2 linked regions of the Variovorax paradoxus genome follow. The protein of the gene in region 2 binds, or shares a complex with, the protein of the main gene of each other region. Links are inferred from orthologs where the notes say so. Each region holds a gene or a part of one and is shown on either strand. Other genes may lie near its edges.

What was found.
Region 1: the proteins of tig (region 2) and rpsG are in contact, whole or in part, in a crystal structure (PDB 3GTY), measured with the Thermotoga maritima proteins. The link is inferred for Variovorax paradoxus from one-to-one orthologs. Residues at the interface, in WP_004081061.1 of Thermotoga maritima: Glu122, Val124, Val129, Leu130, Tyr133, Glu188, Gly259, Ile262, Tyr263, Glu266, Ser270, Glu273, Gln274, Glu277, Arg308, Gln311, Ile312, Ser315, Tyr316, Glu325, Arg329, Arg336, Leu363, Phe366, Trp367, Arg373, Leu377, Arg381, Leu384, Glu387; in WP_004081843.1 of Thermotoga maritima: Lys34, Lys52, Lys55, Glu59, Arg62, Gln63, Glu66, Asn67, Lys69, Val71, Arg95, Ala109, Lys110, Lys111, Gly112, Arg113, Pro114, Glu117, Glu121, Ile124, Ala125, Tyr127, Asn128, Asn129, Thr130, Gly131, Lys135, Asp139, Arg142, Met143.

What each region holds. Positions count from the first base shown.
Region 1 is NZ_JAUSXG010000001.1:5,781,007-5,791,497, reverse strand. Bases 780-3,546 are described here. They hold rpsG (30S ribosomal protein S7), read right to left. Parts: upstream 2,517-3,546; coding sequence 2,043-2,516; downstream 780-2,042. Other genes in these bases: QFZ42_RS27475 (D-alanyl-D-alanine carboxypeptidase family protein), read right to left, coding at 3,217-3,546; rpsL (30S ribosomal protein S12), read right to left, coding at 2,666-3,043; fusA (elongation factor G), read right to left, coding at 780-1,946. In the rest of the region: more of fusA, read right to left, coding at 1-779; more of QFZ42_RS27475, read right to left, coding at 3,547-4,386; QFZ42_RS27470 (alpha/beta hydrolase), read right to left, coding at 4,429-5,061; QFZ42_RS27465 ((2Fe-2S) ferredoxin domain-containing protein), read right to left, coding at 5,134-5,487; QFZ42_RS27460 (VanZ family protein), read right to left, coding at 5,519-6,637; QFZ42_RS27455 (CopD family protein), read right to left, coding at 6,653-7,081; hemB (porphobilinogen synthase), read left to right, coding at 7,451-8,440; QFZ42_RS27445 (magnesium transporter CorA family protein), read left to right, coding at 8,506-9,666; QFZ42_RS27440 (DUF4148 domain-containing protein), read right to left, coding at 9,753-10,121; QFZ42_RS27435 (LysR family transcriptional regulator), read left to right, coding at 10,344-10,491.
Region 2 is NZ_JAUSXG010000001.1:1,749,833-1,760,496, reverse strand. Bases 2,929-5,868 are described here. They hold tig (trigger factor), read right to left. Parts: upstream 5,087-5,868; coding sequence 3,770-5,086; downstream 2,929-3,769. Other genes in these bases: QFZ42_RS08115 (efflux RND transporter permease subunit), read right to left, coding at 5,300-5,868; clpP (ATP-dependent Clp endopeptidase proteolytic subunit ClpP), read right to left, coding at 3,037-3,645. Outside these bases: lon (endopeptidase La), read right to left, coding at 1-1,527; ATP-dependent Clp protease ATP-binding subunit ClpX, read right to left, coding at 1,658-2,923; more of QFZ42_RS08115, read right to left, coding at 5,869-8,455; QFZ42_RS08110 (efflux RND transporter periplasmic adaptor subunit), read right to left, coding at 8,452-9,645; QFZ42_RS08105 (potassium transporter Kup), read right to left, coding at 9,756-10,664. UniProt on the Bacillus subtilis protein: Involved in protein export. Acts as a chaperone by maintaining the newly synthesized protein in an open conformation. Functions as a peptidyl-prolyl cis-trans isomerase.

The sequences.
Region 1 (10,491 bases), 4.0 Mb from region 2 along the record:
ATGGACTTGCCGCCACCGATCATGTCGTCCATGCCCTGCACCATGCCGCGGCGTGAGGACAGGTCGCCCATCACGTTGCCGGCGTAGTCTTCAGGCGTTTCGACTTCCACGGCCATCATCGGCTCGAGAATCACGGGGTTGGCCTTGCGGGCGCCTTCCTTGAAACCGAAGATCGCGGCCATCTTGAACGCCATTTCGTTCGAGTCCACGTCGTGGTACGAGCCGAAGTGCAGCGTGACCTTGACGTCCACGACGGGGTAGCCCGCCAGCACGCCCTGCGTCAGCGCTTCCACAACGCCCTTTTCCACCGCGGGGATGTATTCGCGAGGAACCACACCGCCCTTGATGGCGTCGACGAACTCGAAGCCCTTGCCGGCTTCCTGCGGCTCGAGCTTCAGGATGACGTGACCGTACTGGCCCTTGCCGCCCGACTGGCGAACGAACTTGCCTTCGGCATCTTCGACGGTCTTGCGGATCGTTTCGCGGTAAGCCACTTGCGGCTTGCCCACGTTGGCTTCCACGCCGAATTCGCGCTTCATGCGGTCCACGATGATTTCAAGGTGGAGCTCGCCCATGCCGGCGATGATGGTCTGGCCCGATTCTTCGTCGGTCTTGACGCGGAACGACGGATCTTCCTGAGCGAGGCGCTGCAGGGCGATGCCCATCTTTTCCTGGTCGGCCTTGGTCTTGGGCTCGACGGCCTGCGAGATCACCGATTCCGGGAACACCATGCGCTCGAGCGTCACGACGGCTGCCGGGTCGCACAGGGTTTCGCCCGTGGTGACTTCCTTCAGGCCCACGCAGGCGGCGATGTCACCGGCGCGGATTTCGTTGACTTCTTCGCGGTTGTTCGCGTGCATCTGCACGATACGGCCGATACGTTCCTTCTTGCCGCGCACCGGGTTGTAGACGCTGTCGCCCTTGGTCAGCACGCCTGAGTAGACGCGCACGAAGGTCAACTGGCCCACGAACGGGTCGGTCATCAGCTTGAATGCCAGCGCCGAGAACTTCTCGCTGTCGTCAGCCTTGCGGGTGACGGGGGCTTCGTCTTCGTCGGTGCCGTTGACCGGGGGAATGTCGGTCGGCGCGGGCATGTATTCGATGACGGCGTCGAGCATGGCCTGCACGCCCTTGTTCTTGAAGGCCGAACCGCACAGCATCGGCTGGATTTCGCCGGCGATGGTGCGCTGACGGATGGCCGCCTTGATTTCTTCCTCGGACAGCTCGCCGCCTTCGAGGTACTTGTTCATCAGCTCTTCGCTCGCTTCGGCAGCGGCTTCGACGAGCTTTTCGCGGTATTCGTTGCAGACGTCGGTCAGGTTCGCGGGGATTTCACCGTAGGTGAAGGTCACGCCCTTGTCTTCGTCCCAGATGATCGCCTTCATCTTCACGAGGTCGACGATGCCCTGGAAGTGCTCTTCGGCACCGATTGGGATCTGGATCACGACGGGGTTGGCCTTCAGGCGGTCCACCATCATCTGGCGCACGCGCAGGAAGTCGGCGCCGGTGCGGTCCATCTTGTTGACGAACGCGAGACGCGGAACCTTGTACTTGTTGGCCTGGCGCCAGACGGTTTCCGACTGGGGCTGCACGCCGCCGACCGCGTCGTACACCATGACGGCGCCGTCCAGCACGCGCATCGAGCGCTCGACTTCAATGGTGAAGTCCACGTGGCCGGGGGTGTCGATGATGTTGATGCGGTGTTCTTCGAACTTGCCGGCCATGCCCTTCCAGAAGCAGGTGGTGGCAGCCGAGGTGATCGTGATGCCGCGCTCTTGCTCTTGCTCCATCCAGTCCATCGTGGCGGCGCCATCGTGCACTTCACCGATCTTGTGGTTCACGCCGGTGTAGAACAGGATGCGCTCGGTCGTCGTGGTCTTGCCGGCGTCGATGTGCGCGGAGATACCGATGTTGCGGTAGCGCTCGATGGGGGTCTTGCGGGACATGATTTACTTTCGGGTTAAATGCGTTGAGCGCTGGGCCTTGAGTCCGGGCGACACCGCCCGACACTCAACACCCAACGCCCAAGCGAAGTTTGATTTTTAGAAGCGGAAGTGGCTGAAGGCGCGGTTGGCTTCTGCCATGCGGTGCACTTCATCGCGCTTCTTCATGGCGCCGCCACGGCCTTCCGTGGCTTCCATGAGTTCGTTGGCCAGACGCAGGGCCATCGACTTTTCGCCACGCTTGCGGGCGGCTTCCTTGATCCAGCGCATCGACAGCGCCAGACGGCGCACCGGGCGCACTTCGACCGGCACCTGGTAGTTCGCACCACCGACACGGCGCGACTTGACTTCGACCATCGGCTTCACGTTGTTGATGGCAACGGTGAACGCTTCGAGCGGGTCCTTGTCAGGGTTCTTCTTTTCGATGAAGTCGAGTGCACCGTAAATGATGCGCTCGGCAACAGCCTTCTTGCCGCCTTCCATGATCACGTTCATGAATTTCGACAGCTCGACATTGCCGTACTTGGGATCCGGCAGGATTTCACGTTTGGGGACTTCGCGACGACGTGGCATTTTTTAACCTCTTTGCTTCAGTTGGCACCGTTTCCGGCACCGCGAGAGCCAGTTCGGACTCTCACTTACTCGACCCGGGATTGGGTCACTTCGTTCGATGTGCCCGCCAAGGCAACCGAACACCGTTTGTTTTTCGACAAGAAGAAGGCTTAAGCCTTCTTGGGACGCTTCGCGCCGTACTTGGAACGCGACTGCTTGCGGTCTTTCACGCCTTGCAAGTCGAGCGAACCGCGCACGATGTGGTAGCGAACACCGGGCAAGTCCTTGACACGACCGCCGCGAACCAGCACGACGCTGTGTTCCTGCAGGTTGTGGCCTTCGCCGCCGATGTAGGAAATGACTTCGAAGCCATTGGTCAGACGGACCTTGGCAACTTTACGAAGCGCCGAGTTGGGCTTCTTTGGCGTCGTGGTGTAGACGCGGGTGCAGACACCGCGGCGTTGCGGCGAGTTCTGCATGGCAGGGCTCTTCGAATTGATCTTTTCGACCGTTCGACCCTGACGCACCAGTTGATTGATGGTTGGCATGAATGAATTAGTCCCAAAACAACCCGGCCTTGGCTGTGAAAACCGCCCTTGTCTTGACGTGACGCAAGGCAAGGAAGCCGGGAATAACGAAAACGTGAAACCCTTCGGAAAATTCCGAAAAGCCCACGAGTATAGCAGTCGGCCCCGCCGTCAGCAATTCCGGCGTGCCGACATCACTTGATCCAGAGCCGCACGGCGTCCCAGGCGCGGCCAAAAATGCCTGCCTGCTCGACGCCTTCCAGCGCCACCAGCGGCACGTCGGCCAAAGGCTGGTCGTCCAGGGTCACCTTGAGCGAACCCACGGGCTGGTATTTGGCGAACGGCGCCACCAGCGGCTCGGGGCGCGCCACCTGGGTCTTGATCTTGCTGGCGGTTCCTGCCGGTACCGCGACCACGATGGCCTCGGGCCGGCCCAGCTTGAGCGTATTGGCCTTGCCCTTCCAGACCGCAGGCGTGGCGGCCGGCTGGCCGGCGTCGAACAGGCGAACGGCGTCGTAGGCGGTGTAGCCCCAGTTCAAGAGCTTTTGCGACTCGTTGGCGCGCACCGTTTCGCCCGAAGTGCCCAGAACGATCGACAGCAGACGGCGGCCGCCGGTCAGGTTCGGGAAATCGCGCTTGGCGGTGGCGATCATGCAGTAGCCGGCGGCCTCGGTATGGCCGGTCTTCAGGCCGTCGACGGTCGGGTCGCGAAACAGCAACAGGTTGCGGTTGGTGTCATTGGTCGACGGCGTACCGGGGTAGCGGTACTTCTTGATGGCGTAGTACTTGGCTTCTTCCGGGAAGTCGCGCACCAGGCGCGTCGCCAGAATGCTCAGGTCGCGCGCCGTGGTGGTGTGACCGGGCGCCGTGAGTCCTTCGGGGTTCTTGTAGCTCGTGTTCTTCATGCCCAGCGCCTTGGCCTGGGCGTTCATGAGCTCGACGAAATGCTCCACGGTGCCGCCCACGCCTTCGGCCAGCGCCACGGTGGCGTCGTTGCCCGACTGGACGATCAAGCCCTTGATCAGGTCTTCGACCGGCACCTGCATCTTGGGGTCGATGAACATGCGCGAGCCGGGCATCTTCCAGGCGCGCTGGCTGACCGGCAGCGTCTGCGCCAGCGTGATCTTCTTGGCGCGCAGCGCGTCGAACACGATGTAGGCCGACATCAGCTTGGTGAGCGAGGCCGGCTCGACGGGGCTGTCGATGTCCTTCTGCGCGAGGATCTGGTTGGCCGTGACGTCGAGCAGCAGGTAGCTGCGCGCGGCAATTTCGGGCGGTGCCGGCACCTGGGCCGCGGCGATCACGCCAACCGAAGCGGCGGCGGTCAGCACCAGCGCGCGAAACGCGTCAAGAAAACGATTCATGGGAAAGATGGGGAGAAAACGAAAACAAAGCCCGCGGGGCTTTCATGCAGCGTCCGCGCGAAGATGGCGGACAACCAAGCTTTTGAGCAGCGGCAATTGTCCGTGAAAGAAATGGCCGCCCCCGGGGACAACCGTGACAGGAAGTGACTGCGACCGCGCCCAGTTCATGACGGCGGCCAGCGGCACGGTGTCATCGGCTTCGCCATGGACCACGAGCGTGCGCTCGTGCACCTCGGTCGGCAGCGTGGCCACGGAGAAACGAGAGGCCGCGGTTCCCACGAGCACGAGCTGCCGCACGTCGCGCGAAGCCCAGAGCTTTTCGGCCGCGCGGCTCGCGACAAAGGCGCCGAACGAAAAGCCGGCGATGGCCAGCGGGCCTTCGGGTGCGAGCTGGCGCACCACATCCAGCATGTCCTCGCACTCGCCGCGCCCTTCGTCATGCACGCCTTCGCTCGCGCCCACGCCGCGGAAGTTGAAACGCACCGCGGTCCAGCCGCAGGAGACGAAGGCACGCGCCAAGGTCTGCACCACCTTGTTGTCCATGGTGCCACCGAACAGCGGATGCGGATGGGCGATGACCGCAATGCCGCGCGAGGCCTCGGCCGGTAGATCGCGCTGGACCTCGATGACGCCGGCGGCGCCTTGGAGACGGATCTTTTCGGTCTGGGAATTCATGGTGCAAGAAATGGAACTGAGCGGATGCGATGCGCCGAGCGCACAGTACGAGCGCGGCAACCCCGATAAAGTTCAGCGGCCGACATCCGGAGGCAGCAACAGCCGCTCGACGACTTCGCCGTTCTTCAGATGCGACTCGACGATTTCGTCGATGTCGTCGGCATCCACAAAGGTGTACCAGACCGCTTCCGGGTAGACCACCGCCACGGGGCCTCCCGCGCAACGGTCGAGGCAGCCCGCCTTGTTGACCCGCACCTTGCCCGGCCCGGCCAGCCCGGCTTCCTTGACCTTTGCCTTGCAGCGGTCGAAGCCTTGCTGGGCGTTGTGCAGGGCGCAGCTGTCTTCTCCGTTCTTGCGCTCGTTGAGGCAAAAGAAGATGTGGCGGCCGTAGTAGCCGCGCGGCGCGGCAGGATTGGAACTGGGCATCAGGCGATTTTAGTGACGCCGGCCGCGCGCTTCAGGCCGCTGCCGGTTGGCCCCGGCGCGACAGCGCGGCCACCACGTAGGCAAGCACCGCGAACGGCCAGACCCATCCCAGCCACTGCGCCAAGCCATGGAAGCGGATGAAGCGCCCCTGCTCCCAGGTGGCCAGGGTCTGTGCGAAATACGCGCTCTCGGGCGCCTGGTTCAACAGGCTCAGCTGGATCACGAGCCCCACCAGCAGCAAGGCTGCGCACAGCCGGCGCGGCGCCCCCAGCAACAGCATGCCGGCAACAAGAGCCGTCGCAATGCCGACCTGTGCCGGCAAGCCCAGCCAGGCCCATGCGTGCTCGGGCCCATAGCTCAGCGCCGCCGACAGCGCCGAGGCGCCGATGCCCGCCAGCAGCGTGAGCGGCAGCAGCACGGCACGCCGGGCCACCGTGCGCGTCACCAGGAAGGCCAGCAGGCACGGCACCAGGGCTCCGAGCATCACGCACAGCAGTTCGACGGCAGGCACCAGCGGCTCGAGTTCGAACTGCCGCAGCGGCATCCAGTCGATGAAGGGCGTGTCGAGCAACCACTCCGACACGGCGACCTCCAGCCGCTCGAACACCTGGCCGAGCCCGAAGGTCACGGCCGCCGGAAACAGCAGTGCGAAAGGCCACAGTGCCAGCAGCACCAGCGCGCCGCGGGAATCTTCGACAAACCACTGCGAACGCGTGCGGCTCCAGCGGGCCACCGCCCCGAGGCGCTCCAGCCCCGCTGCCAGCATGGCCCCCAGAAGGGCGCCGGAGGTGTTCAGGCCCAGGTCCACGTTCGACGGAATACGGGCTGGAAGATAGCTCTGCAGCGTCTCCATGGCGAAAGCCAACAACGCGCCCGCGACGGTGGCTTGCAGCATGGCACGCCAGCCGCGGGCGCCCGGCCGCGCGCGCAGCACGGCCAGCGCACACAGGAAGCCGAAGGGAACATAGCCGGCGACATTGACCGCGAAATCGAAACCCGTCCAGTATTTGGGCCAGGACGCCGACAAGTAGGCCCAGGGCGCGATGCCCTGGTCCCGCCAGTCGGCGAACGGATACAGGCTGGCGTAGACGATCAGCGCCGCATAGGCGAGCGCAAGGGGCAGCGCGGCGGACTTATGCTGGGTCTCCACCGTCCGGTACCCGGCTCAGAACGGCTTGACGACCACCAGCACCACGATGCCGAGCAGCAGCAGAACCGGGAGTTCGTTGTACCAGCGGTACCAGCGGTGGCTGCGCTGCTGGCCCCCGGCCACGAAGCGGCGCAACAGCACGCCGCAGCCATGGTGATAACCGATGGCCGCCAGCACCAGGGCGAGCTTGGCGTGCATCCAGCCGTTGCCGGGGCCTCGCCCGATGCCGTAGCCCAGCCAAAGCCACAGGCCGAAGCCCAGCGCCGGAACGGCCAGGAAGGAGGTGAAACGCAACAGCTTGCGCGCCATGAGCAGCAGGCGCTCGCGCTCCGCGACGGACTCGGGCGGAACCATCGCCAAGTTGACGAAGATCCGGGGAAGATAGAACAACCCGGCGAACCAGCTGGCAATGAAGACGATGTGAAGCGATTTGACCCAGAGCATGGAGGCAGTTTAGTGGTCGACTGCGCCATCTCCCGGCCTTTGGCGAGCCACCCGGCCGGTCAGCAGGCAAAAAAAAAGCCCGACGTCTTCACGCCGGGCTGGGAAGCCCTTTTGCTGTCACACATCAAGGCACCCGCTCAGGGAGGAAAAGCGGGGAGCGGCAAGCCGCCCGCTTCAGAATTTAACAAAGACGAAACAAGGTTTCAAGCGACTTGACCACTTTCTTTGACATTTTTGTTGAAAAAAAGAGAACCTTCGAGCTACTAATTTGAATGGTTGTCGGACAACTTCCCGTGCAAGCCCCGTACCGCGAATTGTCACTTCAGGCACAATTTTCCGCTTATGACGCCCCCTCTCTCTCCCTTTGCCATGTATCCGGCCGGCCGGCCACGCCGTTTGCGGCGCGACACTTTCACCCGCAATCTGGTCAGGGAACACGCGTTGACGGCGCACGACCTGATCTACCCGGTGTTCGTGCAGGAGGGAGAGAAAAAGCGCGATGCCGTGTCTTCGATGCCCGGCGTGGACCGCCTGAGCCTCGACCTGCTGCTGCCGGTGGCCGAGCAGTGCGTGCAAGCCGGCATCCCGGTGATGGCGCTCTTTCCGGTGATCGACGCCAGCCTCAAGACGCCAGCGGGCGACGAGGCCTTCAACCCCGATGGACTGATTCCCCGCGTGGTCGCAGCCCTCAAGTCGCGCTTCCCGGAACTCGGCGTGATGACCGATGTGGCGCTCGACCCCTACACCAGCCATGGGCAGGACGGGCTGCTCGACAACACCGGCTACATCCTCAATGACGCCACGGTTGAAGTTCTTTCGAAGCAAGCGCTCACACAGTCACAAGCCGGCGTGGACATTGTGGCGCCCAGCGACATGATGGATGGGCGGATCGGCGCCATCCGCACCGCGCTGGAGGCGCGCGGCGACATTCACACGCGCATCATGGCCTACAGCGCCAAGTACGCCAGCGCCTTCTACGGCCCGTTCCGCGACGCGGTCGGTTCGGCCGCGACGCTCGGCAAGAGCAACAAGAAGGTGTACCAGATGGACCCGGGCAACAGCGACGAAGCGCTGCGCGAGGTGGCGCTCGACATCGCCGAGGGCGCCGACATGGTGATGGTCAAGCCCGGCATGCCGTACCTCGACATCGTCCGACGCGTGAAAGACGAGTTTCACGTGCCCACTTTCGCCTATCAGGTGAGCGGTGAATACGCGATGCTCAAGGCGGCCGCCCAGAACGGCTGGCTCGACCATGACGCGGTGGTGCTCGAAAGCCTGCTCGCTTTCAAGCGCGCCGGTGCCGATGGGGTGCTCACCTACTTTGCGCTCGACGCCGCCCGTTTGCTACAAAAACAATAGCGCAGTGCTTCGGACCTGCAGCGCGGGCCGAGCGACATCCCAACAAAGAGAGCGACAGGCCGGCCATGCGCATTTTCGAAATCAACCGCTCGCAAGTGAGCGAGCATCCGGCGCTGGCGCCGCTCACGGTGCCGGGCGCCTGCGGCGCGCAAGGCTACGTCTGGATTTCGCTCACGCGGGACGAGTTTCGCGCATCACTGGCGGAGGTTCAGCAGATCCTGCAGTCCCTCTGCCTGACCCAGCTGGTCGACCTGCACGTGGCCGACCTGCTCAACGACCAGTTGCCTTCGCACTACGACTTCACCTCGCAGTACGACGTGCTGGTGTTCCGGCGCCTCTCCGCGGGCCCCGGCCAAGCCGCCCTGGGCAATGGCAAGGGGACCACGGCTGGCGAACCGCCCCTTCCCACACCGTCGCGCCGCGGCCCTCCGGTGCTGCGCCGGGTCGACACCCGTCCGGTGGGTTTTGCACTGTTCGACCGCGTGCTGCTGTCGGTGCACCCCGAAGACGGCGCGGTGCGCGACGCCTTTGCCGCCCGCCTGCTCGCCGCCGGATCGCCGGACGACAAGGGCGCCCCGGCGCTCGACGTGCGCGCCACCTCGGCCCGCGTGCCCACCGGCACCGCCGACCTGATGCTGCGCGTCGTCAACCAGATCGTCGACGGCTACCTGGACATGCGCCGAGAGCTCACGCGCCAACTCGACCACTGGCAGACCGAGCTGATCGATCCGCGCAGCCGCTTCACCAACTGGGGCGCGCTGATGGAAGCGCGGCAGTCGCTGCATCACCTGGACGAAATCTGCGAAGACCAGCGCGCCGCCATCCAGGACTGGATCGATTCGCAGGAAACGCTGCCTTCTCCAAAGGGCGAAGTGGAACAACGCGAGCGGGAACTGATCATGGTGCGCAGCCGCGACGTGCTCGAGCACATCGAACGCGTGGTGCACCATGTGCATCGGCTCGAGCAGAACGCGGAAACCGCGGTGCAGATGCATTTCAGCGTGCAGGGGCACCGCGCCAACGACATCATGCGGGTGCTCACCGTGCTGACCGCCATCTTCCTGCCGCTCAATCTCATCGCCGGCATCTTCGGCATGAACTTCGAGTTCATTCCGCTCGTGCACAAGGCGGACGGCTTCTGGATCGCGATGACCGCAATGCTGGTCATTGCGCTGGTGCTGGTGCTGGTGTTCTGGCGCAAGCGCTACCTGGCCCGCACGCGCTGATCTCGGCCCATCCGCACCACAACGAAAAAGGGCCACGCTTTCGCGTGGCCCTTTTGCATCTCGGCAGCCCCGAAGGGCGGCTTCAATTACTTGGCGACGGCGCCCGAGCCTTGCTGGGCTTGAACGCGTGCGTCCATCGGGTGGGCCATCGTCGAGATGACCTTGCTGTTGACGCGCGAGCCGCCGGTCACGTTCTGGTCGGGAGCGTAGGCAGTGCGAACGGCTTCGGCTTCGACGAGCGCGCGGTCCTTCGACACGGCGACCGTTTCCGGGCCGCGCGAACCGCGGGTCACGTTCTGGTTCGGAGCCGATGCGGTGCGCACGGCTTCGGCGTTGACTTCGTCGCGGCTCTTGGTCGAGACGGCGGTGTTCACGCCATCGTAGGATTCGGCTTGGGCGCCGGTGGCGGCCAAAAGGGTCAGGGCAGCGGCGGCGAGGATGTGCGAGGTCTTCATTTTCAGTTCCTTGTTCGTTGGATGGTTCGTCCACCAGGCTCGCTGGTTGCTCACCTGTGCGGCGAGTTTCCAACTGAATGACCTCGGGAAAACACGTGGAACAGAGACACCGTGTTTCCTCTATTGAAACAATGACAGCCCAAAGGCAAGCAGCTGATTGAACGTGCTCGCTGGAAAATCGGCGCTTGCCGTTCCCGGAACAGAAACAATAGGCGCTTTGACATGGACAGTCTCGATCTGATCAGAACCTTCCGGGAGGTTGCTTCGCACGGCAGCTTCTCGCATGCGGCCAAGAAGCTCGACATGTCGAAAGCCACCGTCAGCAAGTATGTGGCCGAACTCGAAACGCGCTTCGGCGTGCGTCTTCTCA
Region 2 (10,664 bases):
GTACTTGAGCGCGATGTGCGTCTTTTCGTCCTCGGTGTAGCCCGAGAGGCGAATGACTTCCATCCGGTCGAGCAGCGCCGGCGGAATGTTCATCGAGTTCGAGGTGGCGACGAACATCACGTCGGAGAGGTCGAAGTCGACCTCGACGTAGTGGTCGCCGAAGGTGTGGTTCTGCTCCGGATCGAGCACTTCGAGCAGCGCGCTCGAGGGATCGCCGCGGAAGTCGGTGCCCAGCTTGTCGATTTCGTCGAGCAGGAACAGCGGATTGCGCGTGCCGATCTTGTTCAGACCTTGCAGCACCTTGCCCGGCAGCGCGCCGATGTAGGTGCGGCGATGGCCGCGGATCTCGGCTTCGTCGCGCATGCCGCCGAGCGCCATGCGGGTGTACTTGCGGCCGGTCGCCTTGGCGATCGACTGCCCGAGCGAGGTCTTGCCCACGCCCGGCGGGCCCACGAGGCACAGGATGGGTGCCTTGACCTTGTCGACGCGTTGCTGCACCGCGAGATACTCGAGGATGCGGTCCTTGACCTTCTCGAGGCCGTAATGGTCGGCATTGAGCACCGCCTCGGCGTTGGCCAGGTCGTGCTTGATCTTGGTCTTCTTGCTCCAGGGCAGGCCCACCAGCACGTCGATGTAGTTGCGCACCACGGTGGCTTCGGCCGACATCGGCGACATGAGCTTGAGCTTCTTGAGCTCGCCCTCGGCCTTCTTCAGCGCGTCCTTGGGCATCTTGGCGAGCTTGATCTTTTTCTCGATCTCCTCGATGTCCGCGCCCTCTTCGCCCTCGCCAAGCTCCTTCTGGATCGCCTTGACCTGCTCGTTGAGGTAGAAGTCGCGCTGGTTCTTTTCCATCTGGCGCTTCACGCGCCCGCGGATCTTCTTGTCGACGTTGAGGATGTCGACCTCGCGTTCGAGCTGCCCGAACAGGTTCTCGAGCCGCGCCTTGACGTCGTCCAGGTCGAGCACGGCCTGCTTGTTGTCGAGCTTGAGCGGCAGGTGCGCGGCAATGGTGTCTGCCAGACGGCCCGGATCGTCGATGCTCGAGATCGAGGTGAGGATCTCGGGCGGGATCTTCTTGTTCAGTTTGACGTACTGATCGAACTGCTGCATCACGGCACGGCGCAGCGCCTCGACCTCGGTGCCCTTCTCGCCGCCTTCGGGCGCCTCGACGGGCGTTACGTTGGCCGAGAAGTGGGTTTCACCGTCGTCGATGCGGTTCACGCGCGCGCGCTGCTGGCCCTCGACCAGCACCTTCACGGTGCCGTCGGGCAGCTTGAGCATCTGCAGGATGGTGGAGACGCAGCCGACCTCGAACATGTCCTCGACCGAGGGCTCGTCCTTGGCGGCGGCTTTCTGTGCCACCAGCATGATGCGGCGCTCGGCCTCCATGGCCAGCTCGAGCGCCTTGATGCTCTTGGGGCGTCCCACGAACAGCGGGATCACCATGTGAGGGAACACGACGACGTCGCGCAGCGGCAGCAGCGGCAGGTCGATCGCGTCGGCAGGCAGGGGGGTATGACCGGACATGAATATCCTTTGATTGATCAGGCAAAGATGGATGGGTGTTGGGGCATTTCAAGCCCGCGCACCCGGTCTTTGTCGAAGGCGCCGGAAGCTTCGGTGAAAAGAGCCGGCGCCGCGTTCATTCAAGCCTCGCTCAAGCCTTCTTGGCCGCTTCTCGGTACACGAGCAGCGGCGGCTTGTTTTCATCGATTGTGGATTCTTCGACCACAACCTTGTCGACGTTGGTGGCATTCGGGAGCTCGAACATGGTGTCGATGAGCGACTGTTCGAGGATCGAACGCAAGCCCCGTGCCCCGGTCTTGCGGGCCAGCGCCTTGCGGGCAATGGCCTTGAGCGCCGCGGGGCGGATTTCGAGGTCGACGCCTTCCATTTGCAGCAGCTTGGTGAACTGCTTGACCACCGCGTTCTTGGGCTCGGTCAGGATCTGCACCAGCGCGTCTTCGCTGAGCTCGGCCAGCGACGCCACCACGGGCATGCGGCCCACGAGCTCGGGAATCAGGCCGAACTTGATCAGGTCTTCGGGCTCGACTTCGCGGAACACCTCGGTGATGCTGCGCTGCGCCTTGCTCTTGACCGAAGCCCCGAAGCCGATGCCCGAAGCCTCGGTGCGGTTTTCGATGACCTTCTCGAGGCCGGCAAACGCGCCGCCGCAAATGAACAGGATGTTGGTCGTGTCGATCTGCAGGAAGTCCTGGTTCGGGTGCTTGCGCCCGCCCTGCGGCGGCACGCTGGCCATGGTGCCTTCGATGAGCTTCAGCAGCGCCTGCTGCACGCCCTCGCCCGACACGTCGCGCGTGATGGAAGGGTTGTCCGACTTGCGCGAGATCTTGTCGATTTCGTCGATGTAGACGATGCCGCGCTGGGCCCGCTCGACTTCGTAGTTGCAGCTCTGCAGCAGCTTCTGGATGATGTTCTCGACGTCTTCGCCCACGTAGCCGGCTTCGGTCAGCGTGGTGGCGTCGGCCATCACGAACGGCACGTCGAGCATGCGCGCCAGGGTTTGCGCCAGCAGCGTCTTGCCCGAGCCCGTGGGGCCGATCAGCAGGATGTTGCTCTTGCTGAGCTCGACGTCGTCGCCCTTGGCCTTTTCCTTGTGGCGCAGGCGCTTGTAGTGGTTGTAGACCGCCACCGACAGCATGCGTTTGGCCGGCTCCTGGCCGATCACGTAGTTGTCGAGGTTGGTCTTGATTTCCAGCGGCGTGGGCAGGTCGCTGCGCGCCTCGCGCGCCTCTTCACCGGCCGGGAGCTCGTCGCGGATGATTTCGTTGCAAAGGTCGATGCACTCGTCGCAAATGAAGACCGAAGGGCCCGCGATCAGCTTCTTGACCTCATGCTGGCTCTTGCCGCAGAACGAGCAATAAAGCGTTTTTTCGCTGGAAGAGCCTTTTTTTTCGGCCATGGACAGGTGCCTCGTTACGGGGTAGGACAATGATAACTAAACAAAAACGGCGTTTCCCCTATGGAAAACGCCGCTTTTTTGCCTTTTGGCGACGCCGGCGCCGCGGCGAAGGCTTAACTGCGTTTTGCAATGACCTGGTCGACCAGGCCGTAGTCCTTGGCTTCGTCGGCGGTCAGGAAATAGTCCCGTTCGGTGTCCGACTTGACCTTTTCGAGGGGCTGGCCCGTGCGCTCGGCCAGGATGCGGTTCATCTGGTCTTTGGTGCGCAGGATGTCGCGGGCGTGGATTTCGATGTCCGTGGCCTGGCCGCGGGCGCCGCCGAGCACCTGGTGAATCATGATCTTCGAATTGGGCAGCGAAAAGCGCTTGCCCTTTTCGCCGGCCGCCAGCAGGAAGGCACCCATGCTGGCCGCGAAGCCGATGCACATCGTCGAAACGTCGGGCTTGATGAACTGCATGGTGTCGTAGATGGCCATGCCGGCGCTCACGCTGCCGCCCGGGGAGTTGATGTAGAACGAGATGTCCTTGTCCGGGTTTTCGCTTTCGAGGAACAGCAACTGCGCCACCACGAGGTTGGCGGTCTGGTCGTTCACCTCGCCCACCAGGAAAATGATGCGTTCCTTGAGGAGACGCGAATAGATGTCGTAGGACCGCTCGCCGCGGCCCGACTGCTCGATGACCATCGGGATCATGCCGAGGCCTTGAATATCCTGTGCGCTCATTGATTTGCTCTCCGGAAAAGGGTTCGTTCGCTGTTCGTATTTAACTGTACGCCTGAGTGAAATGGGGCTCGTGCCGCAAAGCACAAGCCCCATTGGCGTTGCGGGCGGCGGTGCAGCCCGGCGCTCAGCCTTGCTGCTGAGCCATCAGTTCGTCGAACGACACCGACTTTTCGTTGACCTTGGCCTTGCCGAGCACGAATTCGGTCACGTTGTTCTCGATGACGACCGCCTCGACCTCGGCCAGGCGGTTGTTGTCGCTGAAATACCAGCGCACCACGTCGGCCGGCTTTTCGTAGCTGGCGGCCAGCTCATCGATGTGGGCCTTGAGCTGCTCGGGCTTGGCTTGCAGGTTGTTGGCGCGCACCAGTTCGGCCACCACCAGGCCCAGGCGCACGCGGCGCTCGGCTTGCGGGCGGAACACTTCTTCGGGAATCGGCGCCTTGTCGGCGTCCTTGATGCCGCGCTGCTTGAGCTCGGCGCGGGCGCCTTCGATCATGCGGTTCACTTCGGATTGCACGCTGGCGTTCGGCAGGTCGAGCTCGGCGTTCGCCACGAGGGCGTCCATCACGGCGTTCTTGTTGCGGGCCAGCAGGCGGAACTTCACTTCGCGCTCGAGGTTCTTCTTGATGTCGGCGCGCAGGCCTTCGACCGTGGCTTCGGCGATGCCGAGCGACTTGGCGAGCTGTTCGTTGACTTCCGGCAGGTGCGAAGCTTCGATCTTCTTCACCGTGACCATGAAGTCGGCCTGCTTGCCGGCCACGTCTTTGCCGTGGTAATCGGCCGGGAACGACAGCGGGAACGTGCGGCTGTCGCCGGCCTTCATGCCGCGCACGGCGTCTTCGAATTCCTTCAGCATCTGGCCTTCGCCCACGATGAACTGGAAGTCCTCGGCCTTGCCGCCCTGGAAGGTCTCGCCCTCGATCTTGCCCTCGAAGTCGACCGTGACGCGGTCGTTGTCCTGCGCGACGGCGTCTTGCGCGCGCTGTGCGAAGGTCCGGCGCTGCTTGCGCAGGATGTCGAGCGTCTTGTCGATGGCGTCGTCGCCCACTTCAGCCGAGAGCTTCTCGACTTCGGCGCCGGACAGGTCGTTGATCTTGACTTCGGGGAACACCTCGAACACCGCGTCGAAGGCCAGTTCGCCTTCGGGCGACTCTTCCTTCTCGGTGATGCGGGGCTGGCCGGCCACGCGCAGCTTGGCTTCGTTGGCGGCTTGCGAGAAGGCTTCGCCGACCTTGTCGTTCATGACTTCATAGTGCACCGAGTAGCCGTAGCGCTGGGCCACGACGTTCATCGGCACCTTGCCTGGACGGAAGCCGTCCATCTTGACGGTGCGCGCGAGCTTCTTGAGGCGCGAATCGACTTCTGACTGGATGGTGCCGACCGGCAGGGTCAGCGTGATCTTGCGTTCGAGCTTCTCGAGAGTTTCAACGGTCACGGTCATGGTGTCTTCCTTGTGAGGGGTGTGGCTGGTGCGCGGGGCCGGACTCGAACCGGCACGTTCTTGCGAACGTCAGGACCTAAACCTGGTGCGTCTACCAATTTCGCCACCCGCGCTTGCCAAATTTTTCAGGTGAATGCAAAGGCGGACGGCCCTGGTGCCGCGGGTTCGCCGCTGCCCAAAGACCGTCCGCCTGAAATCGGTCAACCGCGTATTTTAAACGCTAATCAGACCCTCTTTCGGCTCCCGCTTGACGCGGAATGCGGCGGCGTACATCGCCGGCAGCGCCAGCAGGGTCAATACGGTGGCCACGATCAGCCCGCCCATGATGGCCACGGCCATCGGCCCCCAGAACACGCTGCGGGAGAGCGGAATCATCGCCAGCACCGCCGCCGCGGCGGTCAGCACGATGGGCCGCAGGCGCCGCACGGCCGATTCGACGATGGCGTCCCAGGCCGGCACGCCCGCCGCGCGGTCGCTCTCGATCTGGTCGATCAGGATCACCGCGTTGCGCTGGATCATGCCCATCAGCGCGATCACGCCCAGCAGCGCGACGAAGCCGAAGGGCCGGTTCAGCAGCAGCAGCGCCCCGGCGACGCCGGCAATGCCCATGGGGCCGGTAATGAACACCAGCAGCGAGCGGCTGAAGCTGTGCAGCTGGAGCATCAGCAGCGTGAACACCAGGAACAGCATGATCGGTACGCCCGCGACGATGGAGGCCGAGCCCTTGCTGCTTTCCTCGACCGCGCCCGCCACCTCGATGCGGTAGCCGCCCTCGCCGGCCGCATGCCAGCCCGCTTCGAGCTGGCGCAGCTTCGGCAGCAACTCCGCGGTCACGGTGGCGCCTTGCAGGCCTTCGACCACGTCGCCCTGCACCGTGATGGCGTAGTCGCGGTTCTCGCGCCACATCACGCCCGGTTCCCAGGTGAATACCGGCCGGGCGATCTGGGTCAGCGGAATGGAACGTCCCGAGGCGGTGGGCAGATAGGCATTGCCGATGTCCGAAATGGCCTCGCGCTCGTCGGCGGACTGGCGCAGCACGATGTCGATCAGCAGATCGTTTTCGCGGTACTGGCCCACCGTGGTGCCGGAGAACATCGTCTTGGAGGCCTGGGCGATCGCCTGGCTGGTCACGCCGAGTGCGCGGGCCTTGGCCTGGTCGACCTCGAGCCGGATCACCTTGACCGATTCGTTCCAGTTGTCGTTCACGCCGCGCATGTTGGCGTTCTCGCGCAGCACGGCCTTGACTTCGTCGGCGTGGCCGCGCAACTGCGCCGGGTCGGTGCCGATCACGCGGAACTGCACCGGGTACGGCACCGGCGGTCCGTTGGGCAGCAGTTTCACGCGTCCGCGCACCTCCGGAAACTCCTGCGCCAGCAGCGCGGGCAGCTTGATGCGCAGGCGTTCCCGCACTTTCAGGTCCTTGGCCAGCACGATGAGCTGCGACACGTTGGTCTGCGGAAACACCTGGTCCAGTGGCAGGTAGAAGCGCGGCACGCCGGAACCGATCCAGGTGCTGACCGTCTTCACGCCCTCTTCTTTCATGATGCGCTGCTCGACGCGCCTGGCGACCTCTTCGTTCGCCGGGAACGAGGTGCCCTCCGGGAACCAGATGTCCACCATGATTTCGGGGCGGCTCGAATCAGGGAAGAACTGCTGCTGCACCTTGCCCATGCCGAAGATGCCGAGCGCGAAAATCAGCACCGTGGCACCGATGGTCAGCCAGCGATGCTCCACGCACCAGTTCACCGAACGGCGGAAGGCGTTGTAGAACTTCGTGTCGAACAGCTCGTGCGGCGGCGCGTCGGGATCGTGCGGCTTGACCTTGAGCAGCAGCGTGCCGAGGTAAGGCACGAAGTACACCGACACGATCCACGACAACACCAGCGCAATCACCGTCACCGCAAAAATCGCGAAGGTGTACTCGCCCGTGACCGACTTCGCGATGCCGATGGGCAGGAAACCCGCCGCGGTGATGAGCGTGCCGGTCAGCATCGGCTTGGCCGTGACGTCGTAGGCGAAGGTGGCGGCGCGCACCTTGTCGTAGCCTTCTTCCATCTTCCTCACCATCATCTCGACCGCGATGATCGCGTCGTCGACCAGGAGGCCGAGCGCGATGATCAGCGAGCCCAGCGATATCTTGTGCAGCCCGATGCCGAAGTAGTTCATGGCAAGGAAGGTCACGGCCAGCACCAGCGGAATGGTGATGGCCACCACCAGCCCGGGACGCATGTCGATGTACCAGCCGAAGCGCCCGCCCTTGTGCAGGCCCAGCGCAATGATGCTCACGGCCAGCACGATGGCCACGGCCTCGATCAGCACGCCGACGAATTCATTGACCGAACTGGCCACCGACACCGGCTGGTCTTGTACCTGCGCCAGCTTCACGCCGGCCGGCAGGCGCTGGTCGATCGTCGCCGTGGTAGCGCGCAGCGCCTTGCCCAGCGCGATGATGTCGCCGCCCTTGGTCATCGAGACCCCGAGCGCAATGACCTCCTTGCCCTGGTGGTGCACCTTCACGGCCGGCGGGTCGACGTAGCCGCGGCGAATCTCGGCAATGTCGCCAAGCTTCAGCTGGTTGCCCGAGCTCCCGCGGATCGGCATTTCGCGCAGCTGCTCGACGTTGGTGAACTGCCCGGCCACGCGCACCTGCACCACGTCGAGCGGCGACTGGATCGTGCCCGCGCTTTCCACCGCGTTCTGCGAACCCAGCTGCGCGAGCACGGCGTTGAAGTCGAGCCCCAGCTGCGCCACGCGCTTCTGCGAAATCTCGATATAGACCTTCTGGTCTTGCACGCCGAACTGGTCGACCTTGGCCACATCCTTCACGCGCAGCAGTTGCTGGCGCACGTCGTCGGCCAGCGTCTTGAGCTCGGCCTGGCTGAAGCCTTCGCTCTCCAGCGCGTAGATCACGCCATAGACATCGCCGAAATCGTCATTGAAGAACGGGCCCTGCACGCCCGGCGGCAGCGTGTTGCGCATGTCGCCGATCTTTTTGCGCACCGTGTACCAGACGTTGGCGACGTCGCCGGCCTTGGACGAATCCTTGATCTGGAAAATGATCTGCGACTCGCCCGGCTTCGAATAGCTGCGGATCTTGTCGGCGTACGGCGCCTCCTGCAGCGTGCGCTCGAGCTTGTCGGTAACCTGCTCTGCCACCTGCTGCGCAGTGGCGCCGGGCCAGTAGGTGCGAACCACCATGGCGCGGAAAGTGAACGGCGGATCTTCGTCCTGGCCGAGCTGGAAGTAGGCAAAGGCTCCCAGCACCATCAGCACCACCATGAGGTAGCGCGTGAGCGGCGCGTGGTCCAGCGCCCATTTGGAGAGATTGAAGCCTGCGGGCTTGTCGGTCGTCGCAGCGCCCTGCGTCATTTGGCCGCACCCGTTGCAATCTCCTTCTTGGTGGCAGCAACGGCTTCCACAGGCTGCGGCGATTCCTTCGCACTGGCGGCTGCCGCGGCAGCCTCCTTCGACTGGTAGATGGTGACCTTCTGCCCCGGCGAGAGCACATGCACGCCCGCGGCGACGACCATCATGCCGGGCGTGAGCCCGGCACCGATCACGGCCTCGTTGCCGTCCGCCGTGGCCACCTGCACCGGCTGCGAACGCACCGTCATGGTCGATTTGTCGAGCACCCAGACCGAGGTGCCCTTGCCTTCCTGGCGCAATGCGCTGGTCGGCAGCTTCATGACCGCGCCGCCGGCGCGCGCCAATGCCTGCGGACGCGCGTAAACGGTGGCGCCGAGCGCCGGCGAGGTGGCTGCGTCGATCGCCACCTTGACCGAATAGGTGCGCGTGACCGCGTCGGCGCTGGCCGCCACTTCGCGCACCTGGCCTTGCAGTTCAGTACCACCCGACCAGCCGCGGACCGTGACAGGCGAACCGGGCTTGATCAGCGCGGCCCGGTCTTCAGGCACGGCAAACACCACGTCGCGCGCGCCGTCCTGCGCAATGCGCACGACGGGCGTGCCCGCCTGCACCACCTGGCCCGGCTCGGCCTCGATGGCGGTGATGACGCCAGCCACATCGGCGACCAGCGTGGTGTAGCTGGCCTGGTTGCCTTGCGACGAAAGCTGGGCCTGCGCCTGTTCGAGCTGCGCCTGCGCCGCCTTCCACGTGGATTGGCGGCGCTCGAGTTCGGCGCCACTGATGAAATTCTGCTCGCGCAGTTCGCTATAGCGCTTGAGATCGGCCGCCGCGAGATCGCGGTTGGTCTGCGCCGCAGCCAGCTGGGCGCGGGCCGCTTCGGCTGCCAAACGGTAGTCCTGCGGATCGAGCTGGGCCAGCACCTGGCCGGCCTGAACGTGCTGGCCGAGCTCGGCCTGACGTTTGGTGATTTTGCCCGCCACGCGGAATCCCAGCCGCGATTCGACACGTGCCCGGACCTCGGCCGAGAACTCGGGCTGGGCGTCGAAATCGCTCGTGCCCACAGTCACGAGCTTGACTGCGCGCACAGGTTCCTCGGCTGGCTTCGACTGCGAACAGCCGGCCAGGAACAAGGCGGGAAGCAGTAGCCAGGCGGCACCGCGGGCAAGAGGAGAGAAGCCGGAGGAGGCGGTCATGAGACACCCTAGAAAGGTCGAACCGGGCCAATTACTGACCCACCGGTTAGTAATCTAGGGTAAACCTCAAGCACTGTCAATCGCGGCGTGACGGTCGGGCGGCTTGCGCCCTAGGTTCGCTGCCCCATTTCCACCAGCCGGTTGCCCGGAATCTCGAAATAGTCCGACGCACGGCCCGCGTTGCGCTGCAGCCAGCCGAAGAGCGCACGCCGCACCGGGTTCAAACCCGGGAGGTTCTCTTCGCCGACCGAGGCGCGCGAGACGAAATAAGAGGTCTTCATGGAATCGACGGCCAGGGCCTTCTGGTAGGCCAGGATCCGGATGAACTCAGGCACGTCGGGCCGCTCCATGAAGCCGTGGCGCGCCGTGACCATCCAGATGCCGTCCATCAGGTGCTCGGCTTCGATGCGCATGCGGGCGTCGACGCGCGGCGTGTCACAGGCCAGCACGCGCAGCACGATGACCTGCTCGTGCAGCACCTGGTTGTGCTTGAGGTTGTGAAGCAAGGCGTGCGGCACCGAGCTTGCATCGGCGTTCAGGAACACCGCGGTGCCGCTCACGCGGTGCGGCATGTGGAGCGCCAGCGATTCGAAAAAGGGCTTGAGCGGCAGGCTTTCGACCGCCGCGGCCTCCAGCCCCAGCCGGCGCCCCTTCGCCCAGGTCGTGAATAGCACCATCACCCCGGCCGCGACGGCCAGCGTGAGCCAGCCGCCTTCGGCGACCTTGAGGCTGTTGGCCACCACGAAGGTCAGGTCGACGACCGCGAAAGCCACCACCCCGAGCGCCACCGCCACCCGGTTCCAGCGCCAGAGGCCCCACGCCACGACGCCCGCCAGCAGGGTGGTGGTCACCATCGTGATCGACACCGCAATGCCGTAGGCCGCCGACAGCGCCCCCGAACTGCGAAAGCCCAGCACCAGCAAGAGCACCCCCACCATCAGCAGCCAGTTGACCGTAGGCACATAGATCTGACCGATGGCCGAGCCCGAGGTCTGCACCACGCGCATGCGCGGCAGGTA